Regions from separate parts of the Streptomyces sp. NPDC059787 genome, predicted to be linked through region 2. Evidence: riboswitches for the same ligand, from Rfam matches in the RefSeq annotation. Region 2 holds a riboswitch; each other region holds the start of a gene.
What was found. Region 2 has a riboswitch for thiamine pyrophosphate ahead of ACFV5H_RS06140 (thiamine ABC transporter substrate binding subunit). Riboswitches for the same ligand answer to the same signal wherever they lie in the genome.

Region 1 (10,068 bases), on a different contig from region 2:
GGGACCCTATGCCGCCGGCGCGGGTGTCCCCGGGCCGGGGCCCGCGCCCCGGCCGGTGGTGTTCGGATCGTGGACGGTCGGGGCCGGGTCAGACCGCGAGCGCCTGGGCTCGGCGCTTCACCTCCGTGCCGCGGTTCTCGCCGAGTGCCTGGGCGGGCGTGCCCGGCAGGGAGGGGTCGGGGGTGAAGAGCCATTCCAGCATCTCTTCGTCCGTGAAGCCGTCGTCCCGCAGGAGCGTCAGGGTCCCGGTCAGGCCCTTGACGACCTTGTCCTCGTCGATGAAGGCGGCGGGCACGTGCAGCGCGCGGTTCTCACCTCGGCGTACGGCGATGAGCTGGCCCTCCTTGACCAGCTGCCGGACGCGCGTCACCTCGACATCGAGCATTTCGGCGATGTCGGGCAGGGTGAGCCAGGCGGGGACGAGAGCATCGATCTTTGCGTCAATCTCGGTCACGGGACAAGCCTGCCATCTGCCACCGACAGCCGGAAGTCAGCCCCGCCCACCTGGGCGGACGCGCCGGGCCGGGAGCATCACGCCGCCGCCGACTTCAGGGGCCGCGCCGGGTCCGCCAGCAGCTCCGCGTCCATCGCCGTGCCCGCCTCGATCAGCCGGCGCCCCTGCGTCAGGTCCCGGGGCCGTCCCACCGCGAGCAGCGCGACCAGGCGGGACTCCCGCAGCCAGCAGACGCTCCACGCCGCCTCGGCGGGGTCCCCGCGCCACACCGTCCGGTCGGCGTCCGCGTGATGTCCCGCGTACTGCACGAAGCGCCCGAACTGCTCGGACCAGAAGTACGGCACCGGGTCGTAGACCACCGGCTCCCGGCCGGTGGCCGCGCCGAGGATGTTCACGGCGACCGTGCGCGGCCCCTGGAGGGCGTTGTCCCAGTGGTGGACCAGCAGGCGCTCGCCGTAGCGCCCGGACGGGAAGGACGCGCAGTCGCCGACCGCGTACACGTCCGGCAGGGAGGTCGTCAGATGGTGGTCGGCGACGACCTCCCCGTGCGCCCCGAGCTCGATCCCGGAGCCCGCCAGCCAGCCGGTGGCGGGCCGGGCCCCGACGCCGACGACCACGGCGCCCGCGGGCAGCCGCGTGCCGTCGTCCAGGACCGCGGCGCCGGGTTCGACGCGCTCCACGCGCGCGTGCGTGCGCAGTGTGACGCCCGCCTCGGCGTACCAGGCGGCCATCGGGGCGGCCACCTCGGCGGGCAGCGCCTCGACGAGCGGCCGCTCCCCCGCCTCCACGACGGTGACCGCGCAGCCCGCCTCGCGGGCCGCCGTGGCGAACTCCGCGCCGATCCAGCCGGCGCCGACCACCACGATGTCGTGCTGCCGCGCGAGCACCGGCCGCAGCCGCGCGGCGTCGTCCAGGGTGCGCAGCAGATGCACGCCGGGCACGCCCTCCGTGCCCGGCAGCCGGACCGGTTCCGCACCGGTGGCGACCACCAGGACGTCGTACGGGACGGGCCCGTTCTCCGTGTCCAGTTCGTGGTCGGCGGGGCGCAGGCCGAGCACCTCGCAGCCGAGCCGCAGTTCGATGCCGGCGTCCTCGAAGTCGACGTCGAAGGCGGAGTCCTCGGCCTTGCCGAGCAGCACCGCCTTGGACAACGGCGGCCTGTCGTACGGCTGGTGGGGTTCCGCGCCGATCAGGGTCACGGTGCCGGTGAAGCCCTGCTCCCGCAGGGCGAGGGCGGTCTGCACACCGGCCATGCCCGCGCCCGCCACCACCACCCGCCGCGGCTCGGACCGTCCCGGTCCCTGCGTCTGCTCGCTCACCCGATCACCTTAGACACCCGACGCGGCGTCGATCAGCCGAGCTGCTCCACCACGCTCGTCCCGCTGCCCGGCTGCGACTCCCACTGCCATTCCTCCTCCAGCCGCACCCGTCCGTCGGGCAGTTCCACGACCGTCGACACGCAGTGCCCGGAGGAGGTCGTGCCGTCCCGCTTGAGCTGCACGTACCGGAAGTCCAGCCGGTCCCCCGCGCGGGTGCCCACCAGGTGTCCGCGTACGACGTCGCCGCCCTCGTACTCGGCCCAGATCTCGCCGCCCCGCTCGTGGTAGGTGAACCGGGTGCGGGTGCCGACCTGGCCGGGGGCCTGGTCGGCCACGGGGGCGAGGACGAGTCCGTCGAGCGAGCGGGCCACGGTAAAGACTCCCTTGCAGGCGCGTTGCTAGGGTGGCCAACGTACAAGCACTCGCGGGAGCCCGGACGCACCGGGCTGAGAGGGAGGCTGGCGGCCTCCGACCGTACGAACCTGATCCGGGTCATGCCGGCGAAGGGAGGGGCTGGACGCCCATGTCGCCCACGCGTACCTCAGACGTCCTCGTCGTCGGGGGCGGAATCATCGGTCTGGTCACCGCCTGGCGGGCCGCGCAGCGCGGTCTCGCCACGGCCGTGGTGGACCCCGAGCCGGGCGGCGGCGCCGCCCGGGTGGCCGCCGGGATGCTGGCCGCCGTCACGGAACTGCACTACGGCGAGGAGACCCTGCTCGGTCTGAACCTCGCCTCCGCGCGGCGCTATCCCGGCTTCGCGGCCGAACTGACCGAGCTGACCGGCCACGACCTCGGCTACCGCGCGTGCGGCACGCTCGCCGTGGCACTGGACGCCGACGACCGCGCCCACCTGCGGGAACTGCACGCCCTGCAGCAGCGGTCGGGACTGGACTCGCAGTGGCTGTCCGGGCGGGACTGCCGGCGCCTGGAGCCGATGCTCGCGCCGGGGGTGCGCGGCGGCCTGCGGGTGGACGGCGACCACCAGATCGACCCCCGGCGGCTGGCGGCCGCACTGGTCACCGCCTGTGAGCGCGCGGGCGTGACCGTCCACCGCGCGCGGGCCGAGCGGCTCGTCGTCGCGGGAGACCGTGCGACGGGCGTGGCCACGGCCGACGGCACCGAGCTGGTCGCCGGGCAGGTGGTGCTCGCCGCGGGCAGCCTCAGCGGGCGGCTCGCGGGCGTCCCGGCGGACGTGCTGCCTCCCGTGCGCCCCGTGAAGGGGCAGGTGGTGCGGCTGACGATGCCCGCGCGGCACGGCCCCTTCCTGAACCGGACCGTACGGGCCGTGGTGCGCGGCAGCCACGTCTACCTGGTGCCGCGCGAGAACGGCGAGCTGGTGATCGGGGCGACCAGCGAGGAGATGGGCTGGGACACCACCGTGACCGCGGGCGGTGTGTACGAGCTGCTGCGCGACGCCCACGAGCTGGTCCCCGGCATCACCGAGCTGCCGCTGACCGAGACCCGGGCCGGACTGCGTCCCGCCTCCCCCGACAACGCGCCGCTGCTCGGCCCGACGGAGCTCGAGGGGCTGCTGCTCGCCACCGGCCACTACCGCAACGGTGTCCTGCTGACGCCGGTCACCGGCGACGCCATGGCGGAGGCCCTGACCACCGGCGCCCTGCCGGAGGTGGCTCGCCCCTTCACCCCCCGGCGCTTCGGCGCCGCCGTCCGCGCGGAGCAGCCCGTATGAACATCTCGGTCAACGGGGAGCGCCGGGAGTTCGCGCCCGGCACGGCTCTCGACCTCGTCGTGGGGTCGCTCACCGCGGCACCCTCGGGGGTGGCCGCCGCCCTCAACGAAACCGTCGTCCCGCGCGCGCAGTGGCCCGCCACGCCCCTCCGTGAGGGTGACCGCGTGGAAGTCCTGACCGCCGTCCAGGGAGGCTGACCGTGGCCGACGATCCGTTCCTCCTCGGTGGTACGTCCTTCACGTCCCGCCTGATCATGGGCACCGGCGGGGCGCCGAGCCTCGACGTGCTGGAGCGGGCGCTGGTGGCGTCCGGGACGGAGCTGACGACCGTCGCGATGCGGCGGGTGGACCCCTCGGTGCACGGGTCCGTGCTGTCGGTGCTGGAGAGGCTGGGCATCCGGGTGCTGCCGAACACGGCGGGGTGCTTCACCGCCGGGGAGGCCGTGCTCACCGCGCGGCTCGCACGGGAGGCGCTCGGCACGGACCTGGTCAAGCTGGAGGTCATCGCCGACGAGCGGACGCTGCTGCCGGACCCGATCGAGCTGCTGGACGCGGCGGAGACGCTGGTCGACGACGGGTTCACGGTGCTGCCGTACACGAACGACGATCCGGTGCTGGCGCGGAAGCTGGAGGAGGTGGGGTGTGCGGCGATCATGCCGCTGGGGTCGCCGATCGGGTCGGGACTGGGGATCCGGAATCCGCACAACTTCGAGTTGATCGTGGAGCGGGCGGGGGTGCCGGTGATCCTTGACGCGGGGGCCGGGACCGCGTCCGATGTGGCGTTGGCGATGGAGTTGGGGTGTGCGGGGGTGATGCTGGCGTCGGCGGTCACCCGGGCGCAGGCGCCGGTGGTGATGGCTTCCGCCATGCGGTGTGCGGTGGAGGCGGGGCGGTTGGCCCGGCTGGCGGGGCGGATTCCCCGGCGGTGGTTCGCCGCCGAGGCGTCGTCTCCCGCGGAGGGCATGGCCGTGCTGGATCCGGAGCGGCCGGCGTTCTGACGGTGCCGGGGCTGCGGCTGGGCGGGGCGGGTTTCGCTCGCCGGCGCTTACAGGGTGCCGCTGCGCCCACCCGTGCCGCCCTGGGGGCGCCTCCCAGGCCCTCAAGGCACTGGGGGGAGGCACGATTGCCCGCGGTTACGCGGCGGGGCGCCCGCGGTTACGGCGGTGGGGGTGGCCGCGGTTACGCGGCGGGGCGCCCGCGGTTACGCGGTGCACGTCACAGGTCCGCTTCAACGGGGGATGAACGGGTCGGGGGTGTCGGTGGGGGCTCGTAGACTCGGGGCGTGGATACGACCCTTCAGGACCCCCTGGTCGGGCAGGTGCTCGACGGCCGGTATCGCGTCGAGGCGCGGATCGCGGTCGGCGGGATGGCCACGGTCTACCGGGCCGTGGACACCCGCCTGGACCGCATCCTCGCGCTCAAGGTGATGCACCCCTCCCTCGCGGCCGACGGCTCGTTCGTCGAGCGGTTCATCCGCGAGGCGAAGTCGGTCGCCCGGCTGGCCCACCCGAACGTGGTGCAGGTCTTCGACCAGGGCACCGACGGGGCGTACGTCTATCTGGCGATGGAGTACATCGCCGGCTGCACCCTGCGCGACGTGCTGCGCGAGCGCGGCGCGCTCCAGCCGCGCGCCGCGCTGGACATCCTGGAGCCGGTGCTGGCCGCGCTCGGCGCCGCGCACCGGGCCGGGTTCGTGCACCGGGACATGAAGCCCGAGAACGTGTTGATAGGGGACGACGGCCGGGTCAAGGTCGCCGACTTCGGGCTGGTCCGCGCCGTGGACTCGGTGACGAACACCACGGGCACCGTGCTGGGCACGGTCTCGTACCTGGCTCCCGAGCAGATCGAGAACGGCGTCGCCGACCCCCGCGTGGACGTCTACGCCTGCGGCATCCTGCTCTACGAGATGCTGACCGGCGAGAAGCCGCACGACGGCGACTCCCCCGCGATCGTGCTCTACAAGCACCTGCACGACGACGTGCCGGCCCCGTCGGCCGCCGTGCCCGGCATGGCGTACGAGCTGGACGAACTGGTCGCGTCGGCGACCGCCCGCAACCCCGGGATCCGCCCGCACGACGCGGTGGCGCTGCTCGCGCGGGTCCGCGCGGGGCGCGGCCGGCTCACCGCCGAGCAGCTCGACGCGGTGCCGCCGCAGGCGCTGACGTCGGAGCACGACAACGCCGAGGACCGTACGAGCGTCATCCCGCGCTCGCTCAGTGTCCCCCGCCCGCTGCCCGTCAACGAGGACGAGCCCGCGGACCCCGTGCACCACACCAGCCGGTTCCGGTCCCCGCCGCCGCTGCCGCCCCGGCGCCGGACGGCGCTGCGGCGCGGGCCGATGGCGATCGTCGTGGCCGTGCTCCTGGTCCTCGGGGTCGGCACGGGCATCTGGTACATCAACTCCGGCCAGTTCACCAAGGTCCCGCCGCTGCTGGGGAAGACCGAGGAGGAGGCCAGGGACCGGCTGACGGACGCCGGGCTGGACACCGGCCGGGTGGAGGAGGCGTACAGCGACACCGTGGAGCGGGGCACGGTGATCAGCACCGACCCGAAGGCGGGCACCCGTGTCCGCGGCAGCGACTCGGTGTCGCTGACCCTCTCCAAGGGCCCGCAGACCGTGCGGGTGCCCGACCTCGACGGCTATCGGCTGGACAAGGCGCGGGACCTGCTGAAGGACGACGGTCTGGAGCCCGGCATGGTGACCCGGGAGTTCAGCGACTCCGTGGAGCGGGGCTCGGTGATCTCCACGGAGCCGGGCAAGGGCACGAAGGTCCGCGCGGGCTCGGCGGTGGCGCTGACCGTGAGCAAGGGCAGCCCGGTGGACGTGCCGGACGTGACCGGCGACGACGCGGAGGACGCCCGCGCGGAGCTGGAGGAGGCCGGTCTCAAGGTGAGGATCGCCGCCGAGCGGGTCAACTCCGAGCACGACGCCGGTCAGGTGGCCCGGCAGACCCCGGGCGCGGGGCGGCAGGCCGCCGAGGGCGACACCGTGACGCTGACGCTGTCCAAGGGCCCGGAGATGATCGAGGTGCCGGACGTGATCGGCGACAGCGTGGACGAGGCCAAGCGGAAGCTGAAGGACGCCGGGTTCGACGTGGACGAGGACCGCGGGCTGCTCGGACTCTTCGGCGACACCGTCAAGGGCCAGTCCGTGGACGGTGGGGACACCGCGCCCAAGGGCTCGACGATAACCATCGAGATCCGCTGACGGACGGGGCCGGCGCACGTGACACCCTTGACGGGTGAAGAGTCACCTGTCCGGTCCCGCCCGCAACCCGGTCGGCGGCCACGTCCCCGTGGCCGGCGGTCTGCACTCCGTCGGCCTGTCCTACGCCCGTGACCTGAACGCCGAGACGGTGCAGGTCTTCGTCGCCAATCCGCGCGGCTGGGCCACCCCGGCCGGCAACCCCCGGCAGGACGAGGCGTTCCGCGCGGCCTGTGCGGCCGGTTCGATCCCGGCGTACGTGCACGCCCCGTACCTGATCAACTTCGGCTCCCACACCGAGGCGACCGTCGAGCGGTCCGTGGAGTCGCTGCGGCACTCGCTGCGGCGCGGCCGGGAGATCGGCGCGCTGGGCGTGGTGGTGCACACGGGCAGCGCGACCGGCGGGCGGGAGCGGGCGGTGGCGCTGCGGCAGGTACGGGAGCACATGCTGCCGCTGCTCGACGAGCTCACCCATGACGACGACCCGTTCCTGCTGCTGGAGTCCACGGCGGGACAGGGCTCCTCACTGTGTTCGCGGACCTGGGACTTCGGGCCGTACTTCGAGGCGCTGGACGCCCATCCGAAGCTGGGCGTCTGCCTGGACACCTGCCACATCTTCGCGGCCGGCCACGACCTGACCGGGCCGAGCGGGATGCGCCGAACGCTGGATCTGCTGGTGGACACCGTCGGCAAGGGCCGGCTGAAGCTGATCCACGCCAATGACTCCAAGGACGTGGTCGGCGCACACAAGGACCGGCACGCGAACATCGGCGCCGGACACATCGGCGAGGACCCGTTCCGGGCGCTGATGACGCACCCGGCGACCGAGGGCGTACCGCTGGTCATCGAGACGCCCGGCGGCAAGGAGGGACACGCCGCGGACGTGGAGCGGCTGAAGAAGCTCCGGGACGCCTGAGACCGTACGGCTGTCAGAGCTCGGGCCCGTCCCCGGGCCCCTCCTGGTAGGAGTAGCGCTGCTCCGTCCAGGGGTCGCCGATGTTGTGGTAGCCGCGCTCCTCCCAGAAGCCCCGGCGGTCGGCGGTCATGTACTCCACACCGCGCACCCATTTGGGGCCCTTCCAGGCGTACAGATGGGGGACGATCAGCCGCAGCGGGAAGCCGTGCTCGGCGGTGAGCAGCTCGCCGTCCTTGTGGGTGGCGAAGAGGGCGCGCTCGGAGGTGAAGTCGGCCAGCCGGAGGTTGGAGCTGAAGCCGTACTCCGCCCAGACCATCACATGGGTGACGTCCGGCGCGGGCGGGGCGATGTCCACGACGGTGCGCGCAGGGATCCCGCCCCACTCGGCGCCGACCATGCTGAACTTGGTGACGCAGTGCAGGTCGGCCTCGACGGTGGTGTACGGCAGGGCCGTGAACTCCTCGTGGTTCCAGCAGTGCTTCGCACCGTCGGCGGTGGCGCCGAAGACCCGGAACTCCCAGCGTTCGGGCCGGAACTTGGGGACCGGCCCGTAGTGCGTGACCGGCCAGCCCTTCTGCAGTCGCTGCCCCGGCGGGAGCTCGAACCGCTCCGCTCCTTCTGCTGCGCGCTCCCCCGATTCGCGTTCCGCCGGCTGACCCATGCCTCCATCCTGACAGACCGGTGGCGATGCCCCTGAACCGGGCCCGGCAGATTCGGTCAAACAGGTACACAACCAGCCAAGCGTGGACTTACTTACTAAGTGAGTACTTACTGGACGATCTTCTCCGCCGATGCAATCATGCGCCCCAACCTGCCAGTTCCCCCGCGCGGAAGGAGCCCATGCGATGCAGGGCGACCCCGAGGTCATCGAATTCCTGAACGAGCAGCTGACCGCCGAGCTCACGGCGATCAACCAGTACTTCCTGCACTCGAAGCTGCAGGACCACAAGGGCTGGACGAAACTCGCCGAGTACACGCGCGCCGAGTCCTTCGACGAGATGCGCCACGCCGAGGTGCTCACCGACCGCATCCTGCTGCTCGACGGCCTGCCGAACTACCAGCGGCTGTTCCACGTCCGGGTCGGGCAGAGCGTGACCGAGATGTTCCAGGCCGACCGGGAGATCGAGCTGGAGGCGATCGACCGGCTGCGCCGCGGGGTGGAGGTCATGCGCAACAAGGGCGACATCACGTCGGCCAACGTCTTCGAGGCGATCCTGGCCGACGAGGAGCACCACATCGACTACCTGGAGACCCAGCTCGACCTGATCGAGAAACTGGGCGAGTCGCTGTACCTGTCGACGGTCGTCGAGCAGTCCCAGCCCGACTCGTCGGGTCCGGGGACGAGCGGCTTCTCGACCCACTAGGGCAGGTACTACGCGGCTTCCGGGAGCTTCGCCGCGAGCGGCGGCTCGCCCTGGTCGACGAGCTGCCGGCGCGGACAGGAGCCGCGGCCGAGCAGTGCCTGGATGCGCCGTACGCAGCCGCCGCAGTCGGTGCCCGCCTTGCAGGCGGAGGCGATCTGCCGGGGCGTGCACGCTCCGGCGTCCGCGTGACTCCTCACCTGTTCCTCGGTCACACCGAAGCAACTGCACACGAACACGCGGTTCACCTCCCGGGAAGACACTGGGCCGAGCCGCCCCGACCCCTGGTCGGTGAGGCTAACCTAACCTTACCTGTCGCCCGAAGGGCACAGAAGTGGGGTGGGGCGCGATCCTGTGTGATACACGCCCCACCCCTCAGCCGGTATCACCGGCCGCGCCGGTCACTGGTCGCGGTACATCTCCGCGACGAGGAACGCCAGGTCCAGCGACTGGCTGCGGTTGAGCCGCGGGTCGCAGGCCGTCTCGTAGCGCTGGTGCAGATCGTCGACGAAGATCTCGTCGCCGCCGCCCACGCACTCGGTGACGTCGTCGCCGGTGAGCTCCACGTGGATGCCGCCCGGGTGGGTGCCGAGCCCCTTGTGGACCTCGAAGAAGCCCTTGACCTCGTCGAGCACGTCGTCGAAGCGGCGGGTCTTGTGCCCGGAGGCCGCCTCGAAGGTGTTGCCGTGCATCGGGTCGGTCACCCAGGCCACGGTGGCGCCGGACGCGGTGACCTTCTCGACCAGCTCGGGGAGCTTGTCGCGGATCTTGTCCGCGCCCATCCGGACGATGAAGGTCAGCCGGCCGGGCTCCCGCTCGGGGTCGAGGCGCTCGATGTACTGCAGCGCCTCCTCGGCCGTGGTGCTCGGGCCGAGCTTGATGCCGATCGGGTTGCGGATCCTCGAGGCGAACTCGATGTGCGCGTGGTCCATCTGCCGGGTGCGCTCACCGATCCACACCATGTGCCCGGAGACGTCGTAGAGCTGCCCGGTGCGCGAGTCGACACGGGTGAGCGCCGACTCGTAGTCGAGCAGCAGCGCCTCGTGCGAGGAGAAGAACTCGACGGTCTTGAACTCCTCGGGGTCGGTGCCGCAGGCCCGCATGAAGTTCAGCGCGTTGTCGAT
Region 2 (10,068 bases):
CGAAGGTCTCCATCCGTTCCGTCCGCCGCAAGGCCAAGGACGCCATCGACAAGCTGATCAAGGACGGCGAGGTCGGCGAGGACGAGGGCCGCCGTGCGGAGAAGGAGCTCGACGACACCACCGCGAAGTACGTCGCCCAGGTGGACGAGCTCCTGAAGCACAAGGAAGCGGAGCTGCTCGAGGTCTGATGAACGACTCTTCCTGGGGGACGCCGCAGACCGGGTACTGGGGACCGTCCGACCACGGGCCCGGCCAGGGAGCTGCCCCGGCGGGTCCCGCGTACGATGCGCACTACGCGCAGCACACTCGCCCCATGCCCGTGGTGCCCGACCTACCCGAACACGGCGGAGACCAGGATGTGGACCGGGGGGCCGCTCGGCTGAGCGGCCCCTTGTTCCGAGACGAACCGACGCGGGCCCGACCCCTTCCGGGGGAGGTGCCGCAGAATCCGGAGCCCATGCCCGACGCCCCGCAGCCGGCACCCGCACCGCAGAAGAAGAGCGCGGGGCGCGATCTCGGTGCCGCGATAGGCGTCGGCGTCGGACTCGGCGTGGTGATCGTCGCGTCGCTGTTCGTCGTCAAGGCCGTCTTCGTCGGCGTGGTCGCCGTCGCCGTGGTGGTGGGCCTGTGGGAGCTGACGTCGCGGCTGCGGGAGCGCAAGGGCATCGAGGCGCCCTTGGTGCCGCTCGCGCTGGGCGGTGCGGCCATGGTCGTCGCCGGGTACGCCCGGGGTGCCGAGGGCGCGTGGGTCGCCATGGCGCTCACCGCGCTGTCGGTGCTGGTCTGGCGTATGACGGCGCCGCCCGAGGGCTACCTCAAGGACGTCACGGCGGGTGTCTTCGCGACGTTCTACGTGCCGTTCCTGGCGACCTTCGTCACGATGATGCTCACCGCCGACGACGGCCCGTGGCGCGTCCTGACCTTCCTGCTGCTGACCGTCGTCAGCGACACCGGCGCGTACGCGGTCGGCTGGCGCTTCGGCAGGACCAAGCTCGCCCCGCGCATCAGCCCCGGCAAGACCCGCGAGGGCCTGCTGGGCGCGGTGACCTTCGCGATGGTCGTCGGCGCGCTGTGCATGCAGTACCTGATCGACGACGGCAGCTGGTGGCAGGGCCTGCTGCTCGGCCTCGCGGTCGCGGCCAGCGCCACACTGGGCGACCTGGGCGAATCCATGATCAAGCGCGACCTGGGCATCAAGGACATGGGCACCCTGCTCCCGGGTCATGGGGGCATCATGGACCGCCTGGACTCCCTGCTGCCGACGGCGCCGGTGGTGTGGCTGCTGCTCGTCCTCTTCGTCGGCGGCTGAGACCTTCGGTCCGAGCGCCTTCGAGCCCCCGTCCCCTGCGGACGGGGGCTCGCTGTTTGTGGCCCGTACGCGCTCCATGGCGCTCGGGCGTCCCCCGGCGGCCCTGCCCGACGTACGGGGAGGTGCGCGCCGGTCCGCTGAACCTCTCCATCGGTGTCCACCGTCAGGACCGGCATTTATGGTCTCAATGGACGAACGGGATACCAACCGGCATTCTTTCGAAAAGATCAGGCCAATGCATTGGATCTTGTCCGAAAAATGATTGTTGCCGACATTGTGTCGCCCTTAAGGTTGGCGGGCCAAGTCCTGGTGAATTGACAAGAAAAGAGGGCACGTGAAGATCGCTCGGAAGTTCATTCCTCTGGCCTTCGTTCTGCCCATCGCGGCCGGATCGATGCTGGGAACCGCTTCGACGGCTCAGGCCTACACGGGCAAGGGCTGTGACCTGACCACCGAATGGTGCGGAGTCTTCTTCTACAACAGCAACTTCGAGGGTTCGCGCACGGCCTTCATGAAGGACAGCGTGCCCAACCTTGCCGGTTACACCTTCCTGGACTACGGCACGGGCCAGGGCCAGGCCGTGAAGAACAACGCGGCCTCGTTCATCAACGGCGGCGAAGCCAACATGACGGTCTTCTACAACAGCAACTACAGCGGTCCGTGCGACTCCTTCAAGCCGCTGTCCGCCGCGCCCCGACTGCGTAACACCTACAACGAGAACGCCTCGCTGCGATTCGGCTACACGTCGACCGGTTGCTACACCTGGACCGCCTGAGGTATCAGGAAAACCCCTGCACCGGTCCATGCGGCCCGTGCGGGGTTTTCTTTTGCATCGAGTACGTTCCGCGTTCGCAGCCATTCGAGAGACGTTCCCCATGGTGAAATCTTCACGGCCCTCGCTCATCCTGGTGTCACTGCTGTCGGGGGTGGCGCTGGTCGGCTGCACGCAGCAGGACGCGGCGTCTCCGGATCACGCCCGGGCCTCGACGGCCCCGGCCGCCTCCCCGCCGGCCGGAAAGGAGGCGTACACGTATCGGCTGCCCATCGCCGAGTACAGCCTGCCCCAGGACGAGCAGCGCGTGATCCGGTCGGCGCAGGAACTCCTGGCCCGCGAGTGCATGGAGGGCTTCGGTATCGACTACACCCCGGCGGTGATTCCGCCGACCCGGCAGGTGGCGGACCGTCGGTACGGGATATCCGACATGCAGACGGCAATGCAGTACGGATACCACTTTCCGCCCGAGCAGTCGGCCGGGACGGAAAGGAGCAGCCTCTCCCCGGAGGAACGGAAGGTTCTGGTGGGGAACAGCGCCGAAGGCGGAGCGAAAACGGAAACGGCCGCGAAGTACAACGGGAAGAGAATTCCCGACGAGGGATGTCTCGGAGAAGCGATCAAGAGTTTCCGAAAGACCTACAGCTACGAGCCGGGCGTCGCGGCCGCCAGTCGTATATCCGTCGACAGCTACAAGGAATCCTTGCAGGACCCGAAAGTCAAGACGGCCACGTCGAAATGGTCGCAGTGCATGGCGGGCAAGGGGTACACGTACGCCACGCCCGTGCAGGCACTTGAATCGCAGTCCTTCGAAGGCGATGAGCCCTCCGCGGAGGAGAAGAAGACGGCGGTCGCCGACTTCTCCTGCAAAGAGGAAACCGGCCTGCTGGACACGTGGTTCAGCTCCGAAAAGGCGATTCAGAAGGAGCTGATAGACGGCAGCGCCAAGGTTCTGCGCACGCTGAAGGAGAAGCAGGAACAACAGGTCGAAGCGGCCCGGAGGATAGTCGCCGAAGCGGAATGACTCGGCCCGGGTACGGCCGGCAGCTCCCGGGCCGCGGAACACCTGTACGCGGAGCGTCACGTCGTCGACCGGCGCCTCCCCGCGAGATCGCTGCGGTCGAGGGGGGCGTGGCGGAAGCCCGGTGTCCGAAGAAGGGGCGGGACGTGAAGCACCCGGAGACCGAAGCGGTGGACCTCTGCTCCTCCGGGGAGAGCCCACGGCGACCGGCGACGCCCGTTGTCACCCCCCAGAGCTCACGGCTGCAGGCCACACGAATTGATCTGCGACACTGGTAACGCCATGCCTAAGCCCGGAGAACTTACTTTCGTCGCCCCCCGCGGAGCCAAGAAGCCGCCGCGGCACCTTGCCGATCTCACGCCCGCCGAGCGGAAGGAGGCGGTCGTCGCGGTCGGTGAGAAGGCGTTTCGTGCCAAGCAGCTCTCGCAGCACTACTTCGCGCGGTACGCGCACGACCCGGAGCAGTGGACCGACGTCCCCGCCGGTTCCCGCGGCAAGCTGCAGGAGGCGCTGCTTCCGGAGCTGATGACGGTCGTACGGCACCTGTCGACCGACCAGGGGACGACCCGCAAGACACTGTGGAAGCTGTTCGACGGGACGCTCGTCGAGTCCGTGCTGATGCGGTACCCGGACCGGGTGACCATGTGCATCAGCTCCCAGGCGGGCTGCGGCATGAACTGCCCGTTCTGTGCCACCGGGCAGGCCGGGCTCGACCGGAACCTGTCGACCGCCGAGATCGTGCACCAGATCGTGGACGGGATGCGGGCGCTCAGGGACGGCGAGGTTCCCGGCGGCCCGGCGCGGCTGAGCAACATCGTGTTCATGGGCATGGGTGAGCCGCTCGCCAACTACAACCGGGTCGTGGGGGCGATTCGCCGCCTCACCGATCCCGAGCCGGACGGGCTCGGGCTGTCGCAGCGCGGGATCACCGTGTCCACCGTCGGTCTCGTCCCGGCCATCCACCGGTTCTCCGACGAGGGCTTCAAGTGCCGGCTCGCCATCTCGCTGCACGCCCCCGACGACGAACTGCGCGACACCCTCGTCCCCGTGAACACGCGGTGGAAGGTGCGCGAGGTGCTCGACGCCGGGTTCGAGTACGCGGCCAGGTCGGGCCGGCGGCTGTCCATCGAGTACGCGCTCATCCGGGACATCAACGACCAGGCCTGGCGTGGTGACCGCCTCGGGCGGATGCTCAAGGGCCGCCCCGTGCACGTCAACCTCATCCCGCTCAACCCCACCCCCGGCTCCAAGTGGACCGCCTCCCGGCCCGAGGACGAGAAGGCGTTCGTGGAGGCGATCGCCGCACACGGTGTACCGGTGACGATCCGGGACACCCGTGGGCAGGAGATCGACGGGGCGTGTGGTCAGCTCGCCGCGAGCGAACGGTAATGTGACCCGAGCAATCACATCTGCATATTCCGACAGGGGAGCGCCACAGCGCTGAGAGTGCGGCACCGGCCGCAGACCCTCCGAACCTGGCCCAGGTCATTCTGGGTAGGGAGATCGGTCATCACTCGAGCTGTTGCGCCCTGCCCGGGACCCCGCGGAGGGGTCCCGGGCAGGGCCGCGTCTCTTCCTGGTCACTCCAGGAGGAATCAAGTGGGCATCACCAAGAAGGTCGCGGTCCTGGCCGTCGGGCTGGGGCTGGTCACGCTGTCCGCGTGCGGGTCGTCCGACGGCGACGACTCGAGCGGCGGGTCCGGGACCGTGACCCTGGTCAGCCACAACTCGTGGGCCGTGTCGAAGGACGTCGTCGCCGCCTTCGAGAAGCAGTCCGGATACAAGCTCAAGGTCCTGGAGGACGGCGACGCCGGACAGGCCGTGAACAAGGCCGTCCTGACCAAGGACAATCCCCAGGGCGACGTCTTCTTCGGCGTCGACAACACCCTGCTGTCCCGCGCCCTCGACAACGGGCTGTTCCAGCCGTACGAGGCCAAGGGCTCCGACCTGATCCTCGACGAGTACCGCGTGGACCAGGACAAGCACCGGGTCACCCCCGTCGACAGCGGTGACGTCTGCGTCAACTACGACAAGGCGTGGTTCGACGAGCACGACCTGACCCCGCCGAAGAGCCTCGACGACCTGGTCAAGCCCGCCTACAAGGACCTCCTCGTCGTCGAGAACGCCTCCACCTCCTCTCCCGGCCTCGGCTTCCTGCTCGGGACGGCCGCCAAGTACGGGGACGAGGGCTGGCAGGACTACTGGAAGAAGCTCAAGGCCAACGGCGTGAAGGTGGTCGACGGCTGGGAGCAGGCCTACAACGAGGAGTTCTCCGGCTCGGCCGGCGGCAAGCAGGCCAAGGCCGACCGGCCGCTGGTGGTGTCGTACGCCTCCTCGCCGCCCGCCGAGGTCATCTACGCCGACCCGAAGCCGGAGACCGCGCCCACCGGTGTCGCCGAGGGCACCTGCTTCCGCCAGGTCGAGTACGCGGGGCTGCTGAGCAACGCGAAGAACCCCGAGGGCGGCAAGGCCCTGCTCGACTTCCTGATCAGCAAGCCGTTCCAGGACGACATGCCGCTCAACATGTTCGTCTACCCGGTGCGGGAGGGCGCCCAGGTGCCCGAGGACTTCGTGAAGTTCGGGCCGCAGGCGAAGGACCCGCAGACGATGGATCCGGCGAAGATCGCCGACAACCGTGACCAGTGGGTCAAGTCGTGGACCTCGCTCGTACTGAAGTGACGCGGACCGCGGCGAGGCGGCGCGGGAGCGCGGCGCGGCTCGGCCTGATGGCCGTGCCCGTCGCGTTCTTCGCCGTCTTCTTCGCCTACCCCGTCACCGCGATCGTCGCACGCGGACTGAAGACCGACGGGACCTGGCACCTCGGGCGGATCGGAGACGTACTGGCGCAGTCCGACGTCCGTCAGGTCCTGTGGTTCACCACCTGGCAGGCCCTCGTCTCCACCGCCCTCACCCTGCTGATCGCCCTGCCCGGCGCGTACGTCTTCGCCCGCTTCGACTTCCCCGGCAAGCAGGTGCTGCGGGCCGTGGTCACCGTGCCGTTCGTGCTGCCGACGGTCGTCGTCGGTACGGCGTTCATGGCACTCGTCGGCCGCGGCGGACTCCTCGACGAGCTGTGGGGCCTGCGGCTGGACACCACCGTGTGGGCGATCCTGCTCGCGCACGTCTTCTTCAACTACGCCGTCGTCGTACGCACCGTGGGCGGGCTCTGGTCGCAGCTCGACCCGCGGCAGGAGGAGGCCGCGCGGATGCTCGGCGCCTCGCGGTTCGCGGCCTGGCGGACCGTCACCCTGCCCGCGCTCGCGCCCGCCGTGGCGGCGGCGGCGCTGATGGTCTTCCTGTTCACCTTCACCTCCTTCGGCGTGGTGCAGATCCTGGGCGGGCCGGCCTTCTCCACCCTCGAAGTGGAGATCTACCGGCAGACCTCCGAGATCTTCGACCTGTCCACGGCCGCCGTCCTGACGATGATCCAGTTCGCCGCCGTGGGCGCGATCCTCGCCCTGCACGCCTGGACCGTACGGCGCCGGGAGACCGCGCTGCGGCTGGTGGACGCCTCGGTGACCGCGCGCCGTCCGTGCGGCGCCGGACAGTGGGCGCTTCTCGGCGGAGTCGTCGCCACCGTCGCCGTACTGCTCCTGCTGCCGCTCGCCGTACTGGTGGAACGCTCCTTCGGCGCCGCCGGTCTCGGCTACTACCGGGAGCTGACCCAGGACGACGGGGGAGTGTTCCTGGCCGCGCCGATCGAGGCGGTCGGCAACTCGCTCCAGTACGCCGTCGCCGCCACCGCCATCGCCGTGGTGATCGGCTCTCTCGCCGCCGTGGCGCTGACCCGGCGGGACGCGGGACGGCTGGTGCGCGGCTTCGACGCGCTGCTGATGCTGCCGCTCGGGGTGTCCGCGGTGACCGTCGGTTTCGGTTTCCTGATCGCCCTCGACGAGCCGCCGCTGGACCTCCGCGCCTCCTGGATCCTGGTCCCGCTCGCGCAGGCGCTGGTCGGCGTTCCCTTCGTCGTACGGACCATGCTGCCGGTGCTGCGGGCCGTGGACGTACGGCTGCGGGAGGCGGCGGCGGTGCTCGGGGCGTCGCCGTGGCGGGCGTGGCGGGAGGTGGACCTGCCGCTGGTGCGGCGGGCGCTGCTGATCGCGGCCGGGTTCGCGTTCGCGGTGTCGTTGGGCGAGTTCGGGGCGACGGTGTTCATCGCGCGGCCGGAGAACCCGACGCTGCCGGTGGCCGTGGCGCGGCTGCTGGGGCGGCCCGGGGACCTCAACTACGGCCAGGCGATGGCCCTGTCGACGATTCTGATGATCGTGTGCGCGGTGGCGCTGCTCGTGCTTGAGCGGCTGCGGACCGACCGGACCGGGGAGTTCTAGATGCTGCTGAGCCTTCAGGCCGCGACCGTCCGCTTCGGCGGGCGGCCGGTGCTGGACGCCGTCGACCTGGGGGTCGCGGAGCACGAGATCGTGTGTGTGCTCGGCCCCAGCGGCAGCGGCAAGTCCACGCTGCTGCGGGCGGTGGCCGGACTGCAGCCCCTCGACTCCGGGCGGGTGTCGCTCGACGGACACGACCAGTCGGGCGTGCCCGCGCACAAGCGCGGCGTCGGGCTGATGTTCCAGGACCACCAGCTCTTCCCGCAGCGGGACGTGGGCGGCAATGTCGCCTTCGGCCTGCGCATGCACGGCGCGTCGCGGAGCGAACAGGCGGAACGAGTGAGGGAGTTGCTGGACCTGGTAGGACTGCCGGACGCGGCCGGACGCGCCGTCGCCGCGCTGTCCGGCGGCGAGCAGCAGCGCGTGGCGCTCGCCCGCGCCCTCGCACCCAGCCCCCGGCTCCTGATGCTCGACGAGCCGCTCGGACAGCTCGACCGGTCGCTCAGGGAACGGCTGGTCGTCGAACTGCGCGAGCTGTTCGGCCGGTTGGGCACCACGGTGCTCGCCGTGACGCACGACCAGGGCGAGGCGTTCGCGCTGGCCGACCGGGTGGTGGTGATGAGGGACGGGCGGATCGCCCAGTCCGGTACGCCGCTTGAGGTGTGGCAGCGTCCGGCCGACGCGTTCGTGGCCCGCTTCCTCGGCTTCGAGAACGTCGTCGAGGCGACGGTGGGCGACGATGCCGCGGTGACCCCCTGGGGCAAGCTCCCCGTCCCGGAAGGCGCCCCCCAGGGCACGCGGCCCCTTCTCGTCCGTCCCGCCGGCGTCCGCCTGGTCCCGGCCGGCGAGGGCCTGCGCTGCACGGTGGCCGCACGCACCTTCCGCGGCACCCATGTCACCGTCCACCTCCAGCCCGAGGACGCGCCCCGCCTGGAGGCGGCCTGCGCGCTCAGGGCCGCGCCGGAGGTCGGGGACGAGGTCGGCGTGGAGTTCGACGCGGCGGAAATCGCCGTGCTGGGATGAGCGCGGCTGCCTAGGGTGTGCGGCATGACACCACTCGCGCATGACCGCTACTGCGAGGAAATCGCACACCAGGTAGGGCAGTTGCGGACGGTCGTGACGTCCGGCGCCGATCTGTCCGGCACCGTGCCCACCACGCCCGACTGGTCCCTGGAGCAGCTCGTACGGCACACCGGCGGCGCCCTGCGCTGGGTGGACGTCATGGTGCGGACCGGGGCCGAGGACGACGTCCCCGAGGATCGGGTGCCGGGGTTCGACGGGCCCGGGGCGTGGGGCGATCCCGGCGCGCTGGACGCGTGGCTGGCGGAGTCCGGCGAGCTGGTCGTCGGCGCGCTGCGCGAGGCCGGGCCGGACGCGAAGGTGTGGAGCTGGGCCGGGATCCACAACGCGGGGTTCTGGGCCCGCCGTATGACGCACGAGGTGACCGTCCACCGAGCGGACGCCACCCTGGCCGCCGGGCTGCCCTACGAGGTCGCCCCCGAGATCGCCGCGGACGCGGTCGACGAGTGGCTGGAGATCGTGGAGTGGGCGCAGCGGACGCTGCCGGACGACACGGTGCACGACCTGCGGGGGCCCCGGCGCACCATCCATCTGCACGCCACCGGGACCCGGCCGGAGATCCACTCGGAGTGGCTGATCGAGCTCGGCGAGGAGGGTGTCTCCTGGCGGCGCGGCCACGAGAAGGCCACCGTCGCCCTGCGCGGCCCGCTCACCTCCGTGCTCCTCGCCTTCTACCGCCGGCTGCCGCCGGACGCCCCCGGACTCGAGGTGCTCGGCGACCGGGAGCTGCTGGAGTTCTGGCTGGAGCGGGCGACGTTCGGCTGAGCGGCCGGTGACGGAAGCGGCCCGCCCCCGGGAAAGGGGACGGGCCGCCACTGTGTGCGTGAGGCGTCAGCTCTGGCTGTTCGCCCCGCGGCGGCGCATGCCGAAGAAGACCGCGCCACCACCGGCCACGACCAGGGCGGCCGCGATGCCGGCGATCAGACCGGTGTTGGAGTTGGCGCCGGTCTCGGCGAGGTTCGACTCACCGGCCGGGGACGGCGCGTTGCTCGCGGTGTCCGCCGGAGCGGTGCTCTCGCTCTCCGACGCCGACGGGGTCGGCTCGGGCTCCTCGGCCGGGGTGGAGGAGGACTCCGACGGGGTCGGCTTCGGCTCCTCCTCGGCCGGGGGCTCCTCCTCCGTCTTGCAGGCCGTCGCCGGGGTGACCAGGTTCGGCTTGATGTCCTCGTCGACGTAGGGCTTCGCGTCGACGTGGATGCGGTACTCGGCGTTCGGCTTCCAGTCCTCCTCGAAGGTGATGGTGGTGCCCTCAGCGGTGCCCTTGACCACCTGCTCGCCGACCTGCTTGTCCTGCAGGAACACGGTGATGGTGGCGGGGACGCCGGCCGGGTCCTTGTCGGTGACGGTGATGACGCCCTTGTCACCGACGCACTTGGCCTCGGCCGAGAACTCGGTGATGTTGCAGGCCGCCGCGCTGCCGGCGACGCCGATCGCGAGGGCGGCGGACGCGGAGACGACACCGAGGGCGCGCACGGAGCGCGCGACGGTACGGCGGGATACGGACAGAACTGCCACGTTTGTCCTTACGGGAGAGCGTAAATGCGGGGGGTTGAGGGAGTGT
Region 3 (10,068 bases), on a different contig from region 2:
AGCAGCAGCGGCAGCGCGGCGCCCGCGTAGGCGAGGACCAGCGTGTTGACCACGGACGCGATGTGATCGCGGCCGATGCGGATGCCCGCGCGGTACAGCCCGCGCCAGCCCGTCGACGGGTTGGCCTCGTGCAGCTCCCAGACCGCGGACGTCTGGGTGACCGTCACGTCGTCGAGGACACCGAGCGAACCGATGATGACGCCGGCCAGCAGCAGACCGCTCATGTCGATCCCGGGATACAGCCCGTGGATCAGACCGGTGTTGTCGTCGGTGTTGCCGGTCAGTGCGGCCCACCCGATGAACACCGAACCCAGGAAGCCGATCAGCAGCAGCGAGATCAGTGTGCCGAGCACCGCCACCGACGTACGCGCCGACAGCCCATGACACAAATACAGCGCGATCAGCATGATCGCGCTCGCCCCCACCACCGCCACGACCAGTGGGTTCGACCCCTGCAGGATCGCGGGCAGGATGAAGAAGTTGAGCACCAGGAAGCTGATCGCCAGTGCGACCAGCGCCATGACGCCGCGTAGCCGTCCCACGGCCACGACGGCGAGCGCGAAGATGCCCGCGAGCAGCGCCATCGGGAAGCGCCGGTTCACATCGGTGACCGAGTACTGGAGGTCCTCGGGCGCGGAGGGCTCGTAGGCCACCACGACCTTCTGGCCCTCGTGCAGTTGCCGGGACTGGTCCGGCTGCACGATCTCGTTGAACGTACGGCCCTTGTCGTCACCGGTGTCGACCCGGATCGTCGCCTTCTTGCAGGCGCCGTCCGCCTGCTGCTGGGCGGAGGAGCCCTCGGCGGTGGAGGTGTCGCCGGTCGGTACGCCTCCGGAGGCGTTGACGGACTGACAGCTCAGCTCGACCACCTTGGTGACCGTGGCGTGCTGCGTCTGCCGGTCGAAACCGACGCCGGTGCGCTCGTGCGCCGGGGCGCCGCCCGGCCACAGCACGGCGAGCCCGATCAGCACCGCCGCCGCGAACGGGATGAGGATCGCCGCGATGACCTTGCGCAGGTGCTGGGAGACGGGCGCCGCCGGGCCGTGACCGTGGCTGTGCCCATGGGCGTGCCCGTGGGCGTGGCCGCCGCCGTCTCCGGCGCCGGGCGCGCGTGACGGTTCGGGCGGTGGAAACGGAGGAGGTTGAGTGGGGGTCACCGCCCGATCATCGCAAGAACGGGATGGGGCCCTCTGTTCACCGCGCCAGAAATGACGCTAGCGTGGAGTCGCTTTTGTACACGCGGGAGCTCGGAGCACCGGGCTGAGAGGGCGCTGACCTCCGTCCCAGCGACGTTTCACATGAAACATCACCGAAGGCGAGTGATGTTTCCCACGGAACGTCGGCAGACGGAAACCGCTGCGTCGACCGCCGAACCTGTTACCGGGTAATGCCGGCGTAGGGAGTAGGTCTCATGACCAACAAGGACGCACGCACGCCTGCCTCCACGCAGAACTCCGCCCAGGAGGAGAACACGGAGGCCGGGAAGTCCATCGGCTGGCACAAGGCGTACGTCGAGGGCACACGCCCCGACCTGCGGGTGCCGGTCCGTCAGGTGCACCTCACCAACGGGCGGTCGGTCACGCTGTACGACACATCGGGCCCGTACACCGATCCGCTCGTCGACACCGACGTCCGCCGGGGCCTGGCCCCGCTGCGGGAGAACTGGATCACCGCCCGCGGCGACACTGAGGAGTACGCGGGCCGTCCCGTCCGTCCCGAGGACGACGGGATCAAGCACACCTCTCCGCGCGGGGGCCTGCGCAATCTGGACGCCGTGTTCCCCGGCCGGCCGCGCCTGCCGCGCCGGGGCCGCGCGGGCCAGGCGGTCACACAGCTGGCGTACGCGCGCCGCGGCGAGATCACACCCGAGATGGAGTACGTGGCGACCCGGGAGAACGTCGCGCCCGAAGTGGTCCGTGAGGAGATCGCGGCGGGCCGTGCGGTGCTGCCGACCAACGTCAACCACCCGGAGATCGAGCCGATGATCATCGGCAAGCGGTTCCTGGTGAAGGTCAACGCCAACATCGGCAACTCGGCGGTGACGTCCTCCATCGAGGAGGAGGTCGAGAAGATGACCTGGGCGACCCGCTGGGGCGCCGACACGGTCATGGACCTCTCCACCGGCCGGAACATCCACACCACCCGCGAGTGGGTGCTGCGCAACTCCCCCGTCCCCATCGGCACCGTGCCGCTCTACCAGGCCCTGGAGAAGGTCGACGGCCGGGCCGAGGAACTGACCTGGGAGATCTACAAGGACACGGTCGTCGAGCAGGCCGAGCAGGGCGTGGACTACATGACGGTCCACGCGGGCGTGCGCCTGGCGTACGTGCCGCTCACCGCGAACCGCAAGACCGGCATCGTCTCGCGCGGTGGCTCGATCATGGCCGCGTGGTGTCTGGCGCACCACAAGGAGTCGTTCCTGTACGAGAACTTCGAGGAGCTCTGCGAGATCCTCGCCGCGTACGACGTCACGTACTCGCTCGGCGACGGTCTGCGGCCCGGGTCCATCGCGGACGCCAACGACGAGGCGCAGTTCGCGGAGTTGCGCACGCTCGGGGAACTCAACACGGTCGCGAAGCGTTTCAACGTTCAGACCATGATCGAAGGCCCGGGGCACGTCCCGATGCACAAGATCAAGGAGAACATCGACCTTCAGCAGGAGATCTGCGATGAAGCCCCGTTCTATACGCTCGGCCCGCTGACGACGGACGTCGCGCCCGCGTACGACCACATCACGTCCGGCATCGGCGCCGCGATGATCGCCTGGTGGGGCACGGCCATGCTCTGCTACGTCACGCCCAAGGAGCACCTGGGCCTGCCCAACCGTGACGACGTCAAGACCGGCGTCATCACCTACAAGATCGCCGCCCACGCCGCCGACCTCGCCAAGGGCCACCCGGGTGCCCAGGAGTGGGACGACGCGCTGTCCGACGCCCGCTTCGAGTTCCGGTGGGAGGACCAGTTCAACCTCGCCCTCGACCCGGACACGGCACGCGAGTTCCACGACGAGACCCTGCCGGCGGAACCCGCCAAGACGGCCCACTTCTGCTCGATGTGCGGCCCGAAGTTCTGTTCCATGAAGATCAGCCAAAGCATCACGGAGCGGTTCGGCGGTACGGCGGCCGAGGGGGTCTCCCCCGAGGAGATCGCCGAGGGCATGCTCCAGAAGTCCAGGGAGTTCGCCGAGGCGGGCAACCGGGTGTACCTCCCGCTGGCGGACTGAGTCCTTCTCGGGCATCCGGTCCGGTGTGCCGCGCACCGGACCGGATGCTCCGGCTCCGTCATCTCGTGGTGTCGTGCGGGTACCGGCGGAGCCCCACCGGGTCGCCGCCCGGGTCCTGGTCGTGGAGCGGCGGGCAACGCCGTGCGCGCCGAACCGTCGGACCGACCGGGTACCTCTCGCCTCACTCCGTGCTCAGGTTCCCGCGCCTGCGTGGGGGAGCGGCCTCATAACGGAAGCAGCACGATGGCGCTCGGCCACGTCATGATCTCTACTGTCGCTGACCATGGACGGGATCGATGTACTCAACGGCGTCGTGGGCGCCGTGCTCGGCATGTTGTTCGCCGTGTTGTTCCAACAGCCCCTGCAGGACGCGTGGTTCCGGCTCCGCAGGCGTTCGACGAGCGTGATACGGAGCCTGGGGCGCCGGGAGGAGTCGGGTCCCGCCTGGCGGGCTTTCTCCCTCGGGCCGTTGCACACCCCCGCACTGATCGTCGAAGGCGACGGGGAGACTCCCATATCGCCCGAGGCCATTCATGTCCACGTACTGGACGACGAGGTGGAACTGCCTCCGGACATGACCGGCTGGCGGGACGAGATAGCCGAGGAGAGCGAGCGGCTGCAAACGGAGGGAGGAGCTCCGCTGTGGAACGGTCCGCGGTACGCCGTCGATTCCCTGGACGTCTCCCGTACCGCTCTCGAAGAGAAGTCCGAGGTGCACCTGAGGCTCCGTCCGACCGATTACTACACCTTCCTGGCCGCACGACAACTCGACCGCCGGCTTCCGGACGGTACGACGCCCCGGTCCCGTTACCTGGATCCGGACGAGCCGTTGAAGGCCCCCTCCTTCCTGCAGTGCAGCCTGGGCGTCAATGTCGCGGTGGTCACCGCCGACGACATGCTCGTGGTGACCCGACGCAGCGATCGGGTCCGTACGGCACCGGGCGTCTGGAACTCCTCCGTCAACGAGGGACTGTCGAGACACATCGATTCCTCCGGGAGGAACGCACCTGATCTCCACGCGGTGGCCCGCCGCGGAATGCGGGAGGAACTGTCCCTGGAGCCCCACGAATACTCGCTCGACCTCCTGGCCTTCGTGCTGGACGTGGACGGCCGGGGCTGGAGCGCCCACTTCCACGCACGGCTGAAGGACCTCGGGAGCACGGGCCTCCAGACGCGCATGAGCCGGGGCGTGGCTGACCGGTGGGAGCACCGGACCATCGACTTCGTCCCCTTCCGTCCGGCGACGGTGGTCAGGTACCTGCTGCGGGAGGACCGCGTCCACCGGTGGGCGGCGACGGCACCCGCGCTGTTCCACCTCGCTCTCGTGCACGCCTTCAGCCGCTCGACCGTCGAACGGGTCGAGGCGCAGGTTCTCCGCCGCCTGTAGTGCACACCGGCCTCGTGCGGTCATCGATGGAGATCCCCCGGGACATCCGTCGTGAACACGGCGGAAGCCGGGACGAGACCGAGGAGGGTGCGGCCCGGAAGCCGAAGGGGTTCGCGGCCACGGGCAACCGCGTGCGCCTGCCGATCACGGGCCGGGCGTTCGCCGCAGGCGGCGCGGAGGCGGTGCCCGCCGTGGGTGCCGCTTCCGCAGCGCGGCAGGTGTGGTGGCCCCTCCCCTTCGCCGGGGCGGGTGGGCAGACTGGCCCCATGACAGCGAGTCCGATGAGCAAGGGGTCCAATCTTCCCGTCGATGCCCGCGTGGTGCGCGTTGAGCTCGCTTGGGCGGCCGGGGCCGGTGTGCCCGACATCGATGCCTCGGCGCTGCTCCTCACGGAGGCCGGGCGGGTGCGGGACGACGGGGACTTCGTCTTCTACAACCAGCCTCGTCACACGTCCGGCGCCGTGACGCATCTCGGGAAACAGCGCGGAGCGCGGGACACGACCGACACCGTGGAGGTGGATCTGGGGGCCGTGGAAGGGGTGGTCGAGCGGATCGTGCTGTGCGCGTCGGCGGACGGCGGGACGTTCGGGCAGGTGCCCGGACTGGTGCTCAGGCTGCTCGACGCCGGGGCGGGGACCGAGCTGGCCCGGTTCGACATGGCGGCGGGGACGGAGACCGCCTTCATCGGCGGCGAGTTGTACCGGCGGCAGGGGAAGTGGAAGTTCCGGGCGGTGGGGCAGGGGTACGCCTCCGGGCTCGCGGGTCTTGCCACGGACTTCGGCATCACCGTGGACGACGCGCCCCCGGCCTCGTCCGCCTCCCCCGCGGCCACCACGCCTCCGGTCCCGCCGGTCTCGCCCGCGGCCACCTCGGCCCCGGTTCCGCCGCCCCCGTCCGTGCCTCCCGCCGTGCCGGTCGCGCCCGCCCAGCAGTCTGCCGTGCCCCACCCCCACCCCGGTGCTCCGCGGCTCACCAAGGGCGAGGAGAGGCTGCCCGTCGACATGCGCAAGCGGTTGTCGCTGCGCAAGGAACAGGTGGCGGTCAGTCTGCGCAAGCACGGGGCCGCCGAGGTCACCGCGCGCGTCATCCTCGTACTCGACGCCTCCGGGTCCATGTCCTTCCTGTACTCCAAGGGGGTCGTGGCCGACGTCGTCGAGCGGATGGCGGCGGTCGCCGCGCAGCTGGACGACGACGGCGAGATGCAGGCCTGGACGTTCGCCTCGAACCCGGCCCGGCTGCCGGATCTGCGGCTGGGGGAGCTTCCCGAGTGGCTGCGGCTGCATGTGCGGGTGGGGGAGGTGGGCCTGTTCCGGCGCGGGCGGAAGAAAGGGCTGGAGCCCAGCCAGGTCGACATGCGGGACGTGGGCATCCAGAACGAGGAGCAGAAGGTCATCGCCGAGGTGCGGGCGTTCGTCCGGGGCAATCCCGCGTCCGCTCCGACCCTCGTCCTGTTCTTCTCCGACGGCGGCGTCTACCGCAACAAGGAGATCGAGCACGAGCTCCGTGAGGCGGTGGAGGAACCGGTCTTCTGGCAGTTCGTTGGGCTGGGCAAGTCCCATTACGGTGTGCTGGAGCGGTTCGACACGCTGCCGGGACGCCGCGTCGACAACGTCGGGTTCTTCGCCGTCGACGACATCAGCACCGTGCCGGACGCGGAGCTGTACGACCGTCTGCTCTCCGAGTTCCCGCAGTGGATCACGGCCGCGGGACGGGCGGGAATCCTCTGAGACCCGGCCCGACCGTCCGGCCCGTCGCCGGATCCGTCCATCCGGCTCGCGCCTCCGGTACGGAGAGCGCAAGCCGACGGACGGGCCGCCCGGCTACTCCGGCTGGTGCTCCGGTCCCCCGAAGTCCGGGCTCGAGTAGTCCGGACTGGAGTAGCTCGGCCGTGTGCCACGGGCCGCTCCCTCCCCCGGGCTGGAGAAGCCCGGCCGGTCGTACCCCAGGTGCGGGATACGGCTGGTCGGCGGGGGTGGCGCCGTGTGCTGCAGCGCGGTGACCGTCGCCGGGTCGGTGAGCGCGTCCCGCAGGAACGGCAGGATCCCCCGCTCCAGCAGGGCCTCGCGCCAGGCGTCCCTGGCCAGGGTCACTTCCTCGTCGAGTTCGTCGTACGACCTGCCGAGCGCCGAGGGCTTGTTGCGCAGTGCGGTGAGCAGCAGGCCCACGGCGGCGACGAGGATGGCGACCGCCGTCACCGCGCCGAACACCCACCCCGTGGTGAGCATGGTCCGGGCGAACGCGGCGTCGGGGTCGAGCATCCGCAGGATGTAGCCGACGAGCAGGAAGATCGCGGCCGCGGTTCCGGCCAGGACGGGTGCCAGGACGGCGACGACGGCGACGGCACCGGCCCCGGTGGTCTCGGCGACCTCTCCCATGGTGGCGGCGAGCCCCATCGGGTTCGTGCCCGGTTCGGTGGAGCCGGACTCGCGGACGGACGAGATGGACGACTCCGGTGGCCGGCGCCGTTCCTCGCGGACCTTCACATAGTGCTGGTACTCGGTCGCCGCAGCCGTCGTGATGATCGCCGTGGCGTCGAGTGCCATCGTGCGCAGTTGTTCCGAGTTGAGCCGCTGTCCGACCGCGGCCAGTTCCGGGTGGTGTGGTGCGGAGCGCAGCGCCTCATCGAGAATCCGCTGGTATTCCTGGCGGTCCTCGCTCAGCAGGTGCTGCGGAACGCTGTTCATGTGCATCCCCCGATGCTCCGTAGGGCTTGGGGCTCGGCATGCTGACGAGCCGTCGGGCAGAAACGGAGGGGAGCCTGCTACGGATAAGCCGATGGTAGAGCGGTGACGGCGCGCGGTGACAGGGGGTTTACCGAAATTGGCACGTGCACGGGGCGGTTGCGGGCCGCACGGGCACGGCCCGCTGAACCGTCAGACGACCAGCGGCAGTTGCTGGACCAGCAGTTTTCCGGCCATGGTGACCCCGCCGTCCATCGCGATGGCGAGTCCGTCGGCGTAGACATGAGGTCCGGTGACCACGGGGCCGCTGTCGTCCTCGCCGTCCTCGGAACCGACCTGGCCCGTCAGATAGGGGATCGGGCTGTGGCCGTGAACGACCCGGGTGCCGCCGTACGTATCCAGCAGGGAGCGCACCGCGTCGGCGCCGCCCTCGTCACGGAAGGAGAACCGCTTGGTGAACTTGCGGAACAGGTCCCAGACCTCGTCGGCGTCGTTGCGGGTGAGCGTCTCGCGGACGGTGTCGTTGACCTCTTCGATGGAGCGGCCGTAGTCGAGGTAGGCGGTGGTGTCGGAGTGCAGCAGCAGATGGCCGTCGACCGCCTCGACGGCGTCGAGGCGGGACATCCACTGCAGGTGGTGGTCCTGGAGACGGTCCATGTCGGTCTTCTGCCCGCCGTTGAGCAGCCAGGCCGCCTGGAAGGTGGCGGTGCCGGCCCCGGAGTTGACGGGGGTGTCGCCGAACCGCTTGGCGCCGATCAGCAGCAGCTCGTGGTTGCCCATGAGGGCCTTGCAGTAGCCGCCGGCGGCGGCGGCCTCGGCGGACAGCCGCATCACGAGGTCGATGACGCCGATGCCGTCCGGGCCGCGGTCGGTGAAGTCGCCGAGGAACCACAGCCGCGCGGTGCCGGCGCACCACTGGCCCGCCGAGTCGAGCAGGCCCTGCTCCTGGAGGGCGGCCACCAGTTCGTCGAGATAGCCGTGGACGTCGCCGACCACGTACAGCGGTCCCTGGCCGGTGGCGGGCTGCGGGGCGGGGACGGACGCGGGGTCGACGGTCACCTGAACAGTGTCACCCCGATTGATGACGGGGAGGTCCCGCTGGGTGGGTGTGTATCCCTCCGGGTAGGTCTCCTCGGAGGGCGGGACGACGTCGCCGGGGTGTGTGCTCTGGGCGTACGGACCGGTCTCGTGGACGTACGCGGGCACCCGGAAGTCGCGCAACGTCGCCGTCCGCTCCACCTCGGGTCCCTGACCGGCCCCCTGAGTCATCGACCCCTCCACCATCGCGCCGCTTCTGCACCGCGTCGGACTGCCTGGTCGCAGCGGCCCGCGGTGTCGTGGGCCCATCATAGGAATGCGGATCGCGCCGTGTGATGACCCAGGGGTGGTGAATCAGAGCAAGACTCCGGTTCGCCGCGGCTTTCGCCCCGTTTGAGCCGGTCTTCGTCCGCCCTGGACTCGTCCCTGCCGCGCACTTTCCGCCAGTGACCGGCCACCGTCGTGTTCCGGGGGCCCACCTGTTTCGCCCGGAGGGGCGACCGGAGAGCCCTTTCGTTCCTCTCCCCCGGGGATGCCGCGGAACTGCCGCTTCCCCCCTCCGGAAGCGGAAGCTCCACACCCCGACGGCGACACACCCCACCGGGGCCCCTGCCCCGGCCACCAGGGCTCCCGCAGGCGCCGATCCACGGGAGCGGGGTGTGGTGGTGCGGCGGAGGCCGCCGCACACCCGGTCCCCACCCCGGCCCACCGTGGCGGCACGGTACGAGCCCGACTACGGCGGCCTCGCCGCACCACCACACCCCCGACCCACGATGCGACCCCGAGCGGGCTCCCCGCCTCACGACCCCTTCGGCGACCTCGGCGGGCTGACCGTCGTACGAGGCGGACGCCGCTGCGAGGAGGTCCGCACGATCAGCTCGGTCGGTATGACCTGCTCCACCGGCTGGTCCGAGTCGACCCCCTCGATGGCGTCGATGAGCAGCTGGATCACCGCCGTGCCGATGCGACGCGGTTTGAGGGAGAGCGTGGTGACGGGCGGCTCGGTGTTGGCGTAGACCGCGGACTCGCTGCAGCAGACGAGCAGCAGGTCGTCCGGGACGCGCAGGCCGTAGCGGCGGGCGGCGGCGAGCAGGTCGGTGCCGTTCGGATCGAACAGGCCGTAGACGGCGTCGGGCCGGTCGGGGCGGGCGAGCAGCCGGTCGGCGGCGACGGTGCCCGCGCACGGATCGTGCGCGGGGTAGGCCTCGTAGACCGGGTCCTGGCCCACACGCTCGCACCAGCGCAGATACGCGGTGGTCGACAGGTGGGTGTACGTGTCGGTGGTGGTGCCGGTGAGCAGGCCGATGCGGCGGGCGCCGGCGTCGGCGAGGTGGTCGAGGATGCCCGTCACGGCGGCCTCGTGGTCGTTGTCGACCCAGGCGGTGACCGGCAGCGAGCCGGCCGGGCGGCCGTCGGAGACGACCGGTAAGCCCTGGCGGACCAGCTCGCTGACGACCGGGTCCTGGTCGGAGGGGTCGATGACGACCGTGCCGTCCAGGGCGACGTTGGACCACACGTCGTGGCGGGAGGTCGCGGGCAGGATGACGAGGGCGTAGCCGCGGGCGAGCGCGGCGGAGGTGGCGGCGCGCGCCATCTCGGCGAAGTACGCGAACTCGGTGAAGGTGAAAGGTTCATCCCCGTACGTCGTCACGGTCAGGCCGATGAGTCCGGACTTTCCGGTGCGGAGCGTACGGGCGGCGGCCGAGGGGCGGTACCCCAGTCTGTCGGCCACCTCGCGG

Region 1: linked by a shared signal. The riboswitch ahead of thiO (glycine oxidase ThiO) and the one ahead of ACFV5H_RS06140 (thiamine ABC transporter substrate binding subunit) in region 2 are both predicted to bind thiamine pyrophosphate.
Region 3: linked by a shared signal. The riboswitch ahead of thiC (phosphomethylpyrimidine synthase ThiC) and the one ahead of ACFV5H_RS06140 (thiamine ABC transporter substrate binding subunit) in region 2 are both predicted to bind thiamine pyrophosphate.

The regions. Positions count from the first base shown of each region.
Region 1 is NZ_JBHWHX010000039.1:35,036-45,103, forward strand. It holds gene ACFV5H_RS28985 (Rv2175c family DNA-binding protein) at 89-454, opposite strand; gene ACFV5H_RS28990 (NAD(P)/FAD-dependent oxidoreductase) at 532-1,773, opposite strand; gene ACFV5H_RS28995 (hypothetical protein) at 1,806-2,144, opposite strand; TPP riboswitch at 2,188-2,299, shown strand; gene thiO (glycine oxidase ThiO) at 2,297-3,463, shown strand; gene thiS (sulfur carrier protein ThiS) at 3,460-3,660, shown strand; gene ACFV5H_RS29010 (thiazole synthase) at 3,663-4,460, shown strand; gene pknB (Stk1 family PASTA domain-containing Ser/Thr kinase) at 4,745-6,670, shown strand; gene ACFV5H_RS29020 (deoxyribonuclease IV) at 6,705-7,583, shown strand; gene ACFV5H_RS29025 (sulfite oxidase-like oxidoreductase) at 7,597-8,244, opposite strand; gene bfr (bacterioferritin) at 8,429-8,947, shown strand; gene ACFV5H_RS29035 (bacterioferritin-associated ferredoxin) at 8,956-9,192, opposite strand; gene ACFV5H_RS29040 (class II 3-deoxy-7-phosphoheptulonate synthase) at 9,346-10,068, opposite strand, start outside.
Region 2 is NZ_JBHWHX010000004.1:267,176-277,243, forward strand. It holds gene frr (ribosome recycling factor) at 1-188, shown strand, start outside; gene ACFV5H_RS06120 (phosphatidate cytidylyltransferase) at 188-1,309, shown strand; gene ACFV5H_RS06125 (peptidase inhibitor family I36 protein) at 1,644-2,084, shown strand; gene ACFV5H_RS06130 (hypothetical protein) at 2,218-3,105, shown strand; gene rlmN (23S rRNA (adenine(2503)-C(2))-methyltransferase RlmN) at 3,385-4,491, shown strand; TPP riboswitch at 4,516-4,621, shown strand; gene ACFV5H_RS06140 (thiamine ABC transporter substrate binding subunit) at 4,702-5,781, shown strand; gene ACFV5H_RS06145 (ABC transporter permease) at 5,829-7,430, shown strand; gene ACFV5H_RS06150 (ABC transporter ATP-binding protein) at 7,431-8,450, shown strand; gene ACFV5H_RS06155 (maleylpyruvate isomerase family mycothiol-dependent enzyme) at 8,475-9,272, shown strand; gene ACFV5H_RS06160 (LAETG motif-containing sortase-dependent surface protein) at 9,339-10,022, opposite strand.
Region 3 is NZ_JBHWHX010000002.1:100,791-110,858, reverse strand. It holds gene ACFV5H_RS02470 (YibE/F family protein) at 1-1,157, opposite strand, end outside; TPP riboswitch at 1,230-1,419, shown strand; gene thiC (phosphomethylpyrimidine synthase ThiC) at 1,412-3,223, shown strand; gene ACFV5H_RS02460 (hypothetical protein) at 3,507-4,610, shown strand; gene ACFV5H_RS02455 (VWA domain-containing protein) at 4,877-6,337, shown strand; gene ACFV5H_RS02450 (hypothetical protein) at 6,431-7,300, opposite strand; gene ACFV5H_RS02445 (metallophosphoesterase) at 7,484-8,575, opposite strand; gene ACFV5H_RS02440 (LacI family DNA-binding transcriptional regulator) at 9,129-10,068, opposite strand, start outside.